2 regions of the Nocardiopsis eucommiae genome follow, and region 2 is predicted to be linked to the other one. Evidence: riboswitches for the same ligand, from Rfam matches in the RefSeq annotation. Region 2 holds a riboswitch; the other holds the start of a gene.
What was found. A riboswitch is a leader RNA that binds a small molecule or an ion and turns the genes downstream of it on or off. The one in region 2 is predicted to bind glycine.
Positions count from the first base shown of each region.

Region 1 (5,359 bases), on a different contig from region 2:
CGAGGTTCTCGCTCTCGGTGGGCTCGACCATGAGCGTGCCGTTCACCGGGAAGGACATGGTCGGCGCGTGGAAGCCGTAGTCCATCAGGCGCTTGGCGACGTCCTCGTTGCTGATACCGCTGGCCTTCTGGAGCGGGCGGATGTCGATGATGCACTCGTGCGCGACCAGACCGTTGGCGCCGGTGTAGAGCACCGGGTAGTACGGCTCCAGGCGCTTGGCCACGTAGTTGGCGGAGAGCACGGCGGTCTCGGTGGCGGAGCGCAGGCCGTCGCCGCCCATCATCCGCACGTAGGCCCAGGAGATGGGCAGGATGCCCGCCGAGCCGAACGGCGCGCCCGAGACCGGTCCGACGCCGGTGTGCGGGCCCGCCTCGGGCTGGCCCGGGTGGTTGGGCAGGAAGCCCGCCAGGTGCGAGCGGACCGCGACCGGGCCCACGCCCGGACCGCCTCCGCCGTGCGGGATGCAGAAGGTCTTGTGCAGGTTCAGGTGGCTGACGTCCGCGCCGAACTCGCCCGGCTTGGCCCAGCCGACCAGGGCGTTCAGGTTGGCGCCGTCCACGTAGACCTGGCCGCCCGCCTCGTGGACCAGGCGGCAGACCTCGGTGATGGTGTCCTCGTACACGCCGGCGGTGGAGGGGTAGGTGACCATGATGGCCGCCAGTTCCGCACCGTGCTTGGCGATCTTGGCGCGCAGGTCGTCGAGGTCGACGTTGCCGTCGTCGGCGCAGGCCACCACGGCCACCCGCATGCCCGCCATGACCGCGCTGGCGGCGTTGGTGCCGTGCGCGGAGCTGGGGATGAGGCAGACGTCGCGGTGGTCGTCGCCGCGCGAGCGGTGGTAGCCCCTGATGGCCAACAGACCGGCGAGCTCACCCTGGGAGCCGGCGTTGGGCTGGAGGGAGACGGCGTCGTAGCCGGTGACCTCGGCCAGCCACCCCTCCAGGTCGCGGATGAGCGACACGCTCCCGGCCGCCTGGTCGAGCGGGGCGAACGGGTGCAGCCCCGCGAACTCCGGCCAGGTGATGGACTCCATCTCGGCGGTCGCGTTGAGCTTCATGGTGCACGAGCCCAGCGGGATCATCGTGCGGTCCAGCGCGAGGTCGCGGTCGGACAGGCGGCGCATGTAGCGCAGCAGGGAGGTCTCGCTGCGGTGGGTGTTGAACACCTGGTGGGTGAGGTAGTCGACGCCGCGCGCGAGGTCGGCGGGGAGGCGGTCGGCGTCTCCGTCCACGGACACCGGGCCGCGCTCGGCACCCCGGTCGGCCTCCCCGAAGGCGGCGAGCACCTTCTCCAGGTCGTCCACGGTGGTGGTCTCGTCCACGCTGAGGCCGACCGTTCCCTGGTCGACGCCCAGCAGGTTGATTCCGGCCTCCAGGGCGCGCTCGACCACGCGGTCGGCGCTGGGCACGCGCACGCGCAGGGTGTCGAAGTAGGTCCCGTGGAGCACCTCGAAACCGCGCTGGGCGAGTGTGTCGGCCAGGGCCGCCGTGCGGGTGTGGACCTGGCGGGCGATCGCACGCAGTCCGTCGGGGCCGTGGTAGACGGCGTACATCCCGGCCATGATGGCCAGGAGCACCTGGGCGGTGCAGATGTTGCTGGTGGCCTTCTCGCGGCGGATGTGCTGCTCGCGGGTCTGGAGGGCCAGACGGTAGGCGGGCTTGCCCGCGTCGTCCACGGAGACGCCCACCAGGCGACCGGGCAGCTGACGGCGGAGCTTCTCCCCCACCGACATGTAACCGGCGTGCGGGCCGCCGAAGCCGAGCGGGACGCCGAAGCGCTGGGTGGAGCCCACCGCGATGTCCGCCCCCAGGTCGCCGGGGCTGCGCAGCAGGGTCAGCGCGAGGATGTCGGCGGCGACCACGGCCAGGGCGCCGCGCTCGTGCGCCTCCGCGATGACGGCGCTGGGGTCGCGCACCACACCGCTGGAGGCCGGGTACTGGACCAGGACGCCGTAGACGTCTCCCTCCGGCAGGCCCTGGGTGAGGTCCGCGACGACGACCTCGATGCCCAGGGGTTCGGCGCGGGTGCGCAGCACCTGGAGGGTCTGCGGGAAGACGTCGGAGTCGACCACGAAGACGTCGCCCTTGACCTTGCTGACGCGGCGGGCCAGGGTCATGGCCTCGGCGGCGGCGGTGGACTCGTCCAGCAGGGAGGCACCGGTGATGGGCAGACCGGTGAGGTCGGAGACCATGGTCTGGAAGTTGATGAGGGCTTCGAGCCGGCCCTGGGAGATCTCGGGCTGGTAGGGCGTGTAGGCCGTGTACCAGGCCGGGTTCTCCATGATGTTGCGCAGGATGACCGGGGGCGTGAGCGTGCCGTAGTAGCCGCGGCCGATCATCGGGGTGGTGGGCCTGTTGCGCGAGGCAAGGTCGCGTAGTTCCGCCAGCGCCTCGGCCTCACCGATCGCCGCGGGCAGGTCGAGCGTCGCGCTCTGGCCGGGGGCGCTGAGGATGGACGCGGGCACGGCCGCGTTCATGAGATCGGCGGTGGAGCCGTAGCCGACCGTCTTGAGCATCTCGGCGGTCTCGGCGGGGGCGGGTCCGATGTGGCGGTCCGCGAACACCCGGGCGGGGGCGCCCGGGGTGGGGACGTTCGACGGGTCAGGCACGGAGACCTCCTGGTGACAGGGCCGATCGGGTCGGCGGTGTTCCTCACGGTCTCCCCCTCTGTCACCGGGCACGACCGCGCCCAGGCTTCAGAGCGGCCTACTCCGCGCGGTCCATGGTGCCTGAGAGGTTACTGGGGAGTATTGCCCCGTCGGCGCCTCGTTGCCGAGGTCTCTCCCGCGCGGTATCAGCGGCCTGCTGACGCTCTGTATGTGTGTACAAGCAGGGAGAATGTCGGTTTTCATCCCCGTTGTGACTACGACCGTACTCGATCCGGCCCCGTGACACCGAGTCAGGGCGCACCTTCACCGTGGTCGACGCGCCCGCGCCGGTACCGCGTTCACCCGGTGCGCCGCTCCCGGCGCCGCATGGCCAGCTCGTCCACGACCTGGGGTGCCGCCGCGGGCAGATCCGCTCTCTCCTCGGCCGGGACCACGCCGAGCGCCTCCTCCAGTTCACGGGAGACGTTGGCCAACGCCAGACCGAACATGCCCTGGCCCCGCTGCATGAGGTCGACCACCTCGTCGGGCGAGGTGCACTCGTACACGCTGACGCCGTCGCTCATGAGGGTGATGCGGGACAGGTCGGTGGCGGGGCGGCCGCGCAGGTGGTCGACGGCCGTGCGGATCTGTTGGAGCGATATCCCGGTGTCCAGGAGACGCTTGGCCACCTTCAGCATCAGGATGTCGGGGAGGCTGTACAGCGGAGCGTTGTGGGCACCCGTGCGCACGCTCGGCTCCACCAGGCCGGTCCTGGCCCAGTAGTCCAGCTGTCGATAGGTGATCCCGGCGGCCGTACACGCCGCTGGACCCCGATACCCGACGTCCGTAGGCAGCGCCATCACGTCCTCTTCGCACAGTAGGCCCTGCTGCCCCGCTAGCCGCAGCGCGGACCGCCTGTCATGGTGATCCCGCTTGCCGCTCGCTACCGCCACGCCGACCTCCGGCTTCTCGTCCCACGGCGGCATCGACAGGGGAGTCCACTCAGGGAACGGGCGCGCCGTGGGTTTCACAGCACTGACGGTAGGACGACCGCAGGGCAGCGTCAACGAAGGCGCGCGGCGCGTCGCCAAGTGCGCACACCAAGGAAGTCGCGGTCCCGGCCCCCGCCGGGCCGAAACCCACTGGGCGGTTGTCGACTGCGCCCTCCACGACCATTCCGTTCACCCAATCTATCACCGGTGCGACCCATGAACCCGCAGGTCAAGGCCGCGAATAGACGAATCGGGGCCCGCGGAGGGCGAGCCCCGACCGTCTCAGGTACCTCGTTGGCCGAAATCCTCGGGCGAGATGTTGTCCAGAAACTCCCGAAACGCCTCGACCTGGTCCTCCTGCTCGTCCGGGATCGGCATCCCGGCCTCCTCGATCACGTCCTCGTGGGCGTAGATCGGGGTGCCGGTCCGTAAGGCCAGGGCGATGGAGTCCGAGGGGCGCGCGCTAACCTCCACACCGTTGCTGAAGACCAGCTCGGCGTAGAAGATGCCGTCACTCAGCCCGGTGATGTTGACCGTCTCCAGCCCCGTGTCCAACGCGTCCAGGACGTCACGGAACAGGTCGTGGGTGAGCGGGCGCGCGGGCGAGACTCCCTGTTGGGCGAGCGCGATCGCGGAGGCCTCCACCCCACCGATCCAGATCGGCAGGTAGCGGTCCCCCTCGGATTCCTTGAGCAGGACAATCGGTTGGTTCGAGGGCATCTCAACCCGGACGCCGACGACCTCCATGTGTTTCACAGCGGCTCCGTCCCACGAGTCGTCATGCCGGATGGGCGCTCGTCCCTGCTCCCCCGTCGGATCAGGACCCGAGGGCGAAATCGGCACCCTTCGTTACAAAGCTCTCCGGAGGCGGGGGGCCGCAAACCTCCTCGGCGCACCCGCCCCCGTCGACCGTGGTCAGCGCGCCGTCATCGGCGCGGCTTGGTCAGCAGGACCATCCGGAACTTGCCGATCTGGATCTCGTCCCCACCGCCCAGCTCGGCCTCGTCCACCGGTTCGCGGTTGACGTAGGTTCCGTTGAGGCTGCCGACGTCACGGACCCCGAAGCCGTTGCCGCGGCGGAAGAACTCCACGTGGCGTCGGGACACGGTGACGTCGTCGAGGAAGATGTCGCTGTTGGGGTGTCGGCCGGCGGTGGTGACGTCGCTGTCCAACAGGAAGCGACTCCCGGCGTTGGGGCCCCGCCGGACCACCAGCAAGGCGGTCCCGGGTGGAAGCGCGTCGGTGCTGGCGGGATCGTCGCCGCCGAGTTCATCGCCCTGTTCCTCCTCCTCCAGCGCCTGTATACCGGAGATGGAGATGGTCGACGTGACATCCCCAGCGGAGTCACCGCCGGCGTTGGGCCGTGGGCTCTGCTGTTCGGCCCTACGGACCGGTGTTCCACAGTGGGAGCAGAAACGGGCATCATCCGCAACGGCGTGACCGCACTGCGTGCAGTAAACGCTCGACATAGGTCGGCTCGGCCTCCTACCGCACGGGGCGGTGCTTGATTCGGCTGATCGGTGGCGCGTTCCGGGCGCCAGGCGGGCAACGGGGCCCGCTCACCGTCCGGAACACGGTGAGTCGGTCCACTGTCCACGGTCGCGGCAGCGGTTCGCCTCACACGGTCGGTCGCTAGGTCTCATCCCCCAAGTAGGACTCCTTGTCACCCCCGTTGGATGTCCGCCGTTGCCGGGATTCCGTGGCGGGAGGTGACACGGTGCTTCAGGGAACACTCGACTTTAAACCATATCCCTGTCCAGACAGGGTTTCGCTCCCCCTC
Region 1 is NZ_CBDRIY010000007.1:62,803-68,161, forward strand. It holds gene gcvP (aminomethyl-transferring glycine dehydrogenase) at 1-2,608, opposite strand, end outside; glycine riboswitch at 2,706-2,796, opposite strand; gene ACRWK8_RS06150 (MerR family transcriptional regulator) at 2,947-3,447, opposite strand; gene ACRWK8_RS06155 (bifunctional nuclease family protein) at 3,862-4,335, opposite strand; gene ACRWK8_RS06160 (FHA domain-containing protein) at 4,506-5,048, opposite strand.
Region 1: another riboswitch for glycine. It lies ahead of gcvP (aminomethyl-transferring glycine dehydrogenase); the one in region 2 lies ahead of gcvT (glycine cleavage system aminomethyltransferase GcvT).

Region 2 (5,359 bases):
GCGGCCACCTCGGCGCCGGAGGCGTCCAGCGCCAGGAAACGCATCCCGTTGGGGTGGTCGGGCAGGCTCTCCCTGCGGCGGAAGTCCACGTCGACGGCGGGGTCGAAGTCCACCGCCGGGCCCTCGGGGCCACCCAGGAACAGTCTTCGGTCCGACCGGACCCCCTCCACGAGGCGGGGGACGGCGTCCACGTCGACACCCTCGGGGGTGTGCCCCATCAGCCCCAGGATCACGGCGGTGTCGCTGCCGTGCCCCTTGCCGGTGAGTGCCAGTGAGCCGTACAGCTCCGCCCGCACGTGGGTCACGCGCGACAGGAGGTCCTCGGAGCGCAGGCCGGACACGAACGTCCGAGCCGCCTTCATCGGACCGACGGTGTGGGAACTCGACGGACCGATACCGATCTTGAACAGGTCGAAGACACTGATGGCCATGGCTGTCCTCCTCGTTGAGCACAGGGGTGGGGCCGTGGTGACCGGCGCCGTGTGGGCCCGCGCGGCCCACACGGCGGGGACTGCTACAGGTTCGGGTAGAGCGGACGCTTGGCGGCCAGAGCGGTGACCCGGTCGCGCAGGGCGGCCTCGTCGAACTCGGGCTTGAGCGCCTCGGCGATGACGTCCGCGACCTCGGCGAAGTCACCCTCGTCGAACCCGCGCGTGGCCAGGGCCGGGGTCCCGATCCGCAGGCCCGAGGTCACCATCGGCGGCCGGGGGTCGTTCGGGACCGCGTTGCGGTTGACCGTGATCCCGACCGAGTGCAGCCGGTCCTCGGCCTCCTGCCCGTTGAGCTGGGAGTCGACCAGGTCGACCAGGACCAGGTGGACGTCGGTGCCGCCGGTCAGGACCTTGACCCCGACCTTGGAGGCGTCCGGCTGGGTGAGCCGCTCCGCGAGGATGCGGGCGCCCGCCACCGTGCGGCGCTGGCGCTCGGCGAACTCCTCGCTCGCCGCGACCTTGAACGAGACCGCCTTGGCCGCGATCACGTGCTCCAGGGGTCCGCCCTGCATGCCGGGGAAGACCGCGGAGTTGATCTTCTTGCCGAGCTCGGCCCTGGACAGGATCATCCCGCCGCGCGGGCCGCCGAGCGTCTTGTGGGTCGTGGTGGTGACCACGTCCGCGAACGGCACCGGGTTGGGGTGCAGTCCGGCCGCGACCAGACCGGCGAAGTGCGCCATGTCCACCATGAGCAGCGCGCCGACCTCGTCGGCGATCTCGCGGAACCTCGCGAAGTCGAGGTGGCGCGGGTAGGCGGACCAGCCCGCCACGATCATCTTCGGCTGGTGCTCCCTGGCCAGGGCGGCGACCTCGTCGTAGTCGACGGTGCCGTCCTCGTCGCGCACGTGGTAGGCCACGGCGTTGAGGATCTTGCCGGAGTAGTTGATCCGCATGCCGTGGGTCAGGTGACCGCCGTGGGCCAGGTCCAGGCCCAGGATGGTGTCACCCGGCTTGAGCAGGGCGAAGTACACGGCCGTGTTGGCCTGCGCGCCCGAGTGGGGCTGCACGTTGGCGTGCTCGGCGCCGAACAGCTCCTTGGCGCGGTCGATCGCCAGCTGCTCGACGACGTCGACGTGCTCGCAGCCGCCGTAGTAGCGACGGCCGGGGTAGCCCTCGGCGTACTTGTTGGTCAGGACCGTGCCCTGGGCCTCCAGGACCGCCTGGGGGGCGAAGTTCTCGGAGGCGATCATCTCCAGGGTGTCGCGCTGGCGCGCCAGTTCGGCGTCGACGGCGGCCGCGACCTCCGGGTCGAGTTCGCCCAGGGTCTGGTTGAGAAGGTTGTCGCTGGTCATGCTAGTTCTCGCCTTCGGTCAGCTTGGTGTACTCCTCGGCGGAGAGCAGGTTCGCGGGCTGCTCGGAGAAGCGCACCCTGAACAGCCAGCCACCCTCGAAGGGCTCGGAGTTGATGGTCTCGGGGGCGTCCTCGAGCGCCTCGTTGACCTCCACGACCTCTCCGGTGACGGGGGAGTAGATGTCGCTGACGGACTTGGTGGACTCCACCTCGCCCGCGGTCTCGCCGGCGGTGACCTCGTCACCGACCGCCGGGGTCTCGACGAAGACGATGTCACCCAGCGACTCGGCGGCGAAGGCCGTGATCCCGACGGTGGCGATCCCGTCCCTGACCGCGATCCACTCGTGTTTGGCGGTGTAACCCAGCTCCGTGGGAACGCTCACTTCAACTCTCCTTGGAGGTGTTCCATTTGTCTGCCGTGCGCCCGTACGGCGACCCGGCCCGGCCTACGCCTGGCCACGCCCCGACCGTGCCGGTCCCTGGTGGGGATCCGGCCGCGCGGGGCGTGCAGGTTCTCGGGTCCGCCGGTGGCGGCCCCGCTTCCTACGACTGCCGCTGGTAGAACGGCAGCTCGACCACGTCGACGTCCTCGCCCCGTCCGCGCACGTCCACGGTGAACGCGCCGGTCGAGGTGTCGAGGTCGCCGTCCACGTAGGCCATGGCGATGGGGCGGCCCAGGGTGGGGGAGGGGGCGCCACTGGTGGTGACTCCGATGACGGTGCCGTCGCGCAGGACGTCCTGGCCCTTGCGGAGCGGACGGCGGCCGCGCGAGGCGAGGCCGATCAGACGCCGGCCACGGGCGGTGCGCGAGGCCTCCTCCAGCGCGGCGCGGCCCACGAAGTCGCCCGGCTTGTCGAGCTTGACCACGCGGCCCAGTCCGGCGTCGAAGGGGGTGAGGTCGGCCGAGAGCTCCTGGCCGTAGAGCGGCATCCCGGCCTCCATACGGAGGGTGTCGCGGGAGGAGAGGCCGGCCGGGACCAACCCGTGCGGGGCGCCCTCGGCCATGAGCGCCGCCCACACCTCGGGGGCGCGGTCGGCGGGCCGGACGAAGATCTCGAACCCGTCCTCGCCGGTGTAGCCGGTGCGGGCGAGCAGGACCGGTACCCCGGCCACGGTGTGCTCGTACCCCGCGTAGTAGCGGATGTCGTCCAGATCGGCGTCGGTGAGCGGGGCGAGGATCTCCACCGCGCGCGGGCCCTGGATCGCGATGAGCGAGTAGTCGGCGGACTCGTCCGCGACCTCGACGTCGAAGCCGGAGGCGCGCTCGGCCAGGGCGGAGGCGACCACGGGCACGTTGGCCGCGTTGGCCACGACCAGGTACTCGTCCTCGCCGAGCCGGTACACGATGAGGTCGTCCAGGACCCCGCCGTCCTCGGCGGTGATCATGGTGTAGCGGGCGCGGCCGACCTTGACCTTGGACAGGAAGCCGACCAGGGCGTGGTCGAGGGCCTCGGCGGCCTGCGGGCCGGTCAGCCGGATCTCGCCCATGTGGGAGAGGTCGAACAGCCCCGCGGCCTCACGGACGGCGGTGTGCTCGGCGGTCTCGCTGCTGTAGCGGAGGGGCATCAGCCATCCGGCGAAGTCGACGAGCGTCGCCCCGGCCTCTTCGTGGATCTTGTGCAGCGCGGTGAGACGCGGCGCGGTCGCGGACTCTGACATGGGCACTCCCGAGAGGATGGGTGTCGTGCGTAAGGCGTTGCCATCCTCCCCCTCTGTCATGGGTGCCTGAGAGCTTCACCGCGCGCTCGGCGTGGTTTGCACCTTCGGCGAGGGAACGCGTCCCTGCTTTCCAGAGTGGTCTCGCCCGTACGGTCCGCTGTGCCTGAGAGGTTGTCTTCGGGGAGGGATTGCTCCTTCGGCGGCCCACGCTGGATACGCGGACACTCTCCCGTACGGGGTCAGCAACACACTCAGCCTAGCAGCGGAGAACTGGGGCGCCCAAGACTGCCCGGGCGGTTGTGGACGACCGCGCCACCCCGGCTCCGACAGGCCGGGACGACCTTCGCGACACGGTCCGCCGAGGTCACGAAGCGTGGTGTGTGACCACCGTGCATGCCCTAGCTTTGTGGGTGGACGTTCCTTCGGACAGCCCTGTGGAGGAGACGAGTGCGTACCGACACCGAACACGCTCCCGGGAGGCCGGGGCACGCCCCCGGCCGTTTCGCCCTCGGAGCGGCGGGTTGTGCCCTCACCCTGTTCGGCGGGGTCGCCTGCGCGGCGACCGACGACACGGAGCCCGCCCAGGGCACCGTCGGCAACCCCGTACAGCTGGGCGACGTGCAGACCGTGGAGCGTGAGGACCTGGAGGCGGTCTTCGCCGAGGCCGGGGTGAAGGGGACGTTCGTGCTCTTCGACGCCGGTGACCGGTCCGCCGTCGTCGTGAACCCGGACCAGGCGGACGAGCGCGCCGTGCCCGCGTCCACCTTCAAGCTGCCGAACACGCTGATCGCCCTCCAGACCGGCGAGGTGTCCGACGTGGACGAGGTGATCTCCCCGGAGTCCGGCGACGAGCTGAGCCTGCGTGAGGCCCTGCCCACCTCCGACGTCCCGGTGCACCAGGAGGTCGCGGACCGGATCGGGTACGACCGGATGTCCACCTGGGTGGACCGGTTCGACTACGGCAACCGGAACGTGGGCGAGGAAGGGGCTACGGACCGCTTCTGGCTGGAGGGCCCCCTGGAGATCTCCGCGCTGGAGCAGGCCACCTTCGTCGCGGAACTCGCCCGCGAGGAACTGCCCGTGGACGTCCAGCACCAGCGCGCGCTGCGCGACCTGCTCCTGGTCGAGGAGGGACCGCACCACCAGCTCTTCGGCCGGACCGGCCTGGGCGTCGACGTGGACCCGGTGCCCGGCTGGTGGGTGGGCTGGGTCGAGCAGGGCTCCGACCTGCACACCTTCGCGCTCCGTCTGGAGGTCGAGGACCAGGAGGACGCCGACCTGCGCGAGTCGCTGGGCCGTGAGCTCCTGGTCGCCCTGGACGTCCTCCCGGCCGCCTAGGAACGCCGAGGGGCTGCCCGGGGCCGCCGGGGGCGACATCGCTTCTCGGGTCCTTTCGGCCCGTGAGACGACCAGACGTCCCGAGGGGTCGGGGGGACGCCTCGACCGTTCTCGCGGGAGAGGGATCGTGGCGTGCGGCCGGGTCGGCGGAGGGCGCCGATCCGGGGGACAGGTGTCCCCGCTCTCCCGCCCCGAACCTACGGGTCGCCCGGGGACCGGAGCTGGACCGGGACGGACCGCACGAAGCGCTGGTAGGCGTCGGTCACCCCGCCCATGAACTTGAACGTGCGCAGCGTCATCCGACGGTCCGCGATGCGCAGTCCCGGCAGCTCCTCCAGCAACCTGCGCTCCACCCGGGTGAGGTCGGGGGCGTCGCGCAGCCACAGGATGAACAGCGTGTTCTCCGGACCCGCGATGGTCGTGCACAGACGCACCTCGGGGATGCGCTCCCCCAGATCGGGAACGGCGTCCAGCACGCTCGGGTCCACGGTGCCCCACAGGGTGGCGGCGCTCGGCCACCCCATGTGCGCTCGGGAGATGTCGCAGCGCAGCCCGAGGAGGCCGTCGCGCAGGAGCCGGT
Region 2 is NZ_CBDRIY010000006.1:138,447-143,805, reverse strand. It holds gene ACRWK8_RS05695 (L-serine ammonia-lyase) at 1-431, opposite strand, end outside; gene glyA (serine hydroxymethyltransferase) at 515-1,783, opposite strand; gene gcvH (glycine cleavage system protein GcvH) at 1,785-2,165, opposite strand; gene gcvT (glycine cleavage system aminomethyltransferase GcvT) at 2,326-3,441, opposite strand; glycine riboswitch at 3,582-3,683, opposite strand; gene ACRWK8_RS05675 (penicillin-binding transpeptidase domain-containing protein) at 3,889-4,779, shown strand; gene ACRWK8_RS05670 (Lrp/AsnC family transcriptional regulator) at 4,977-5,359, opposite strand, start outside.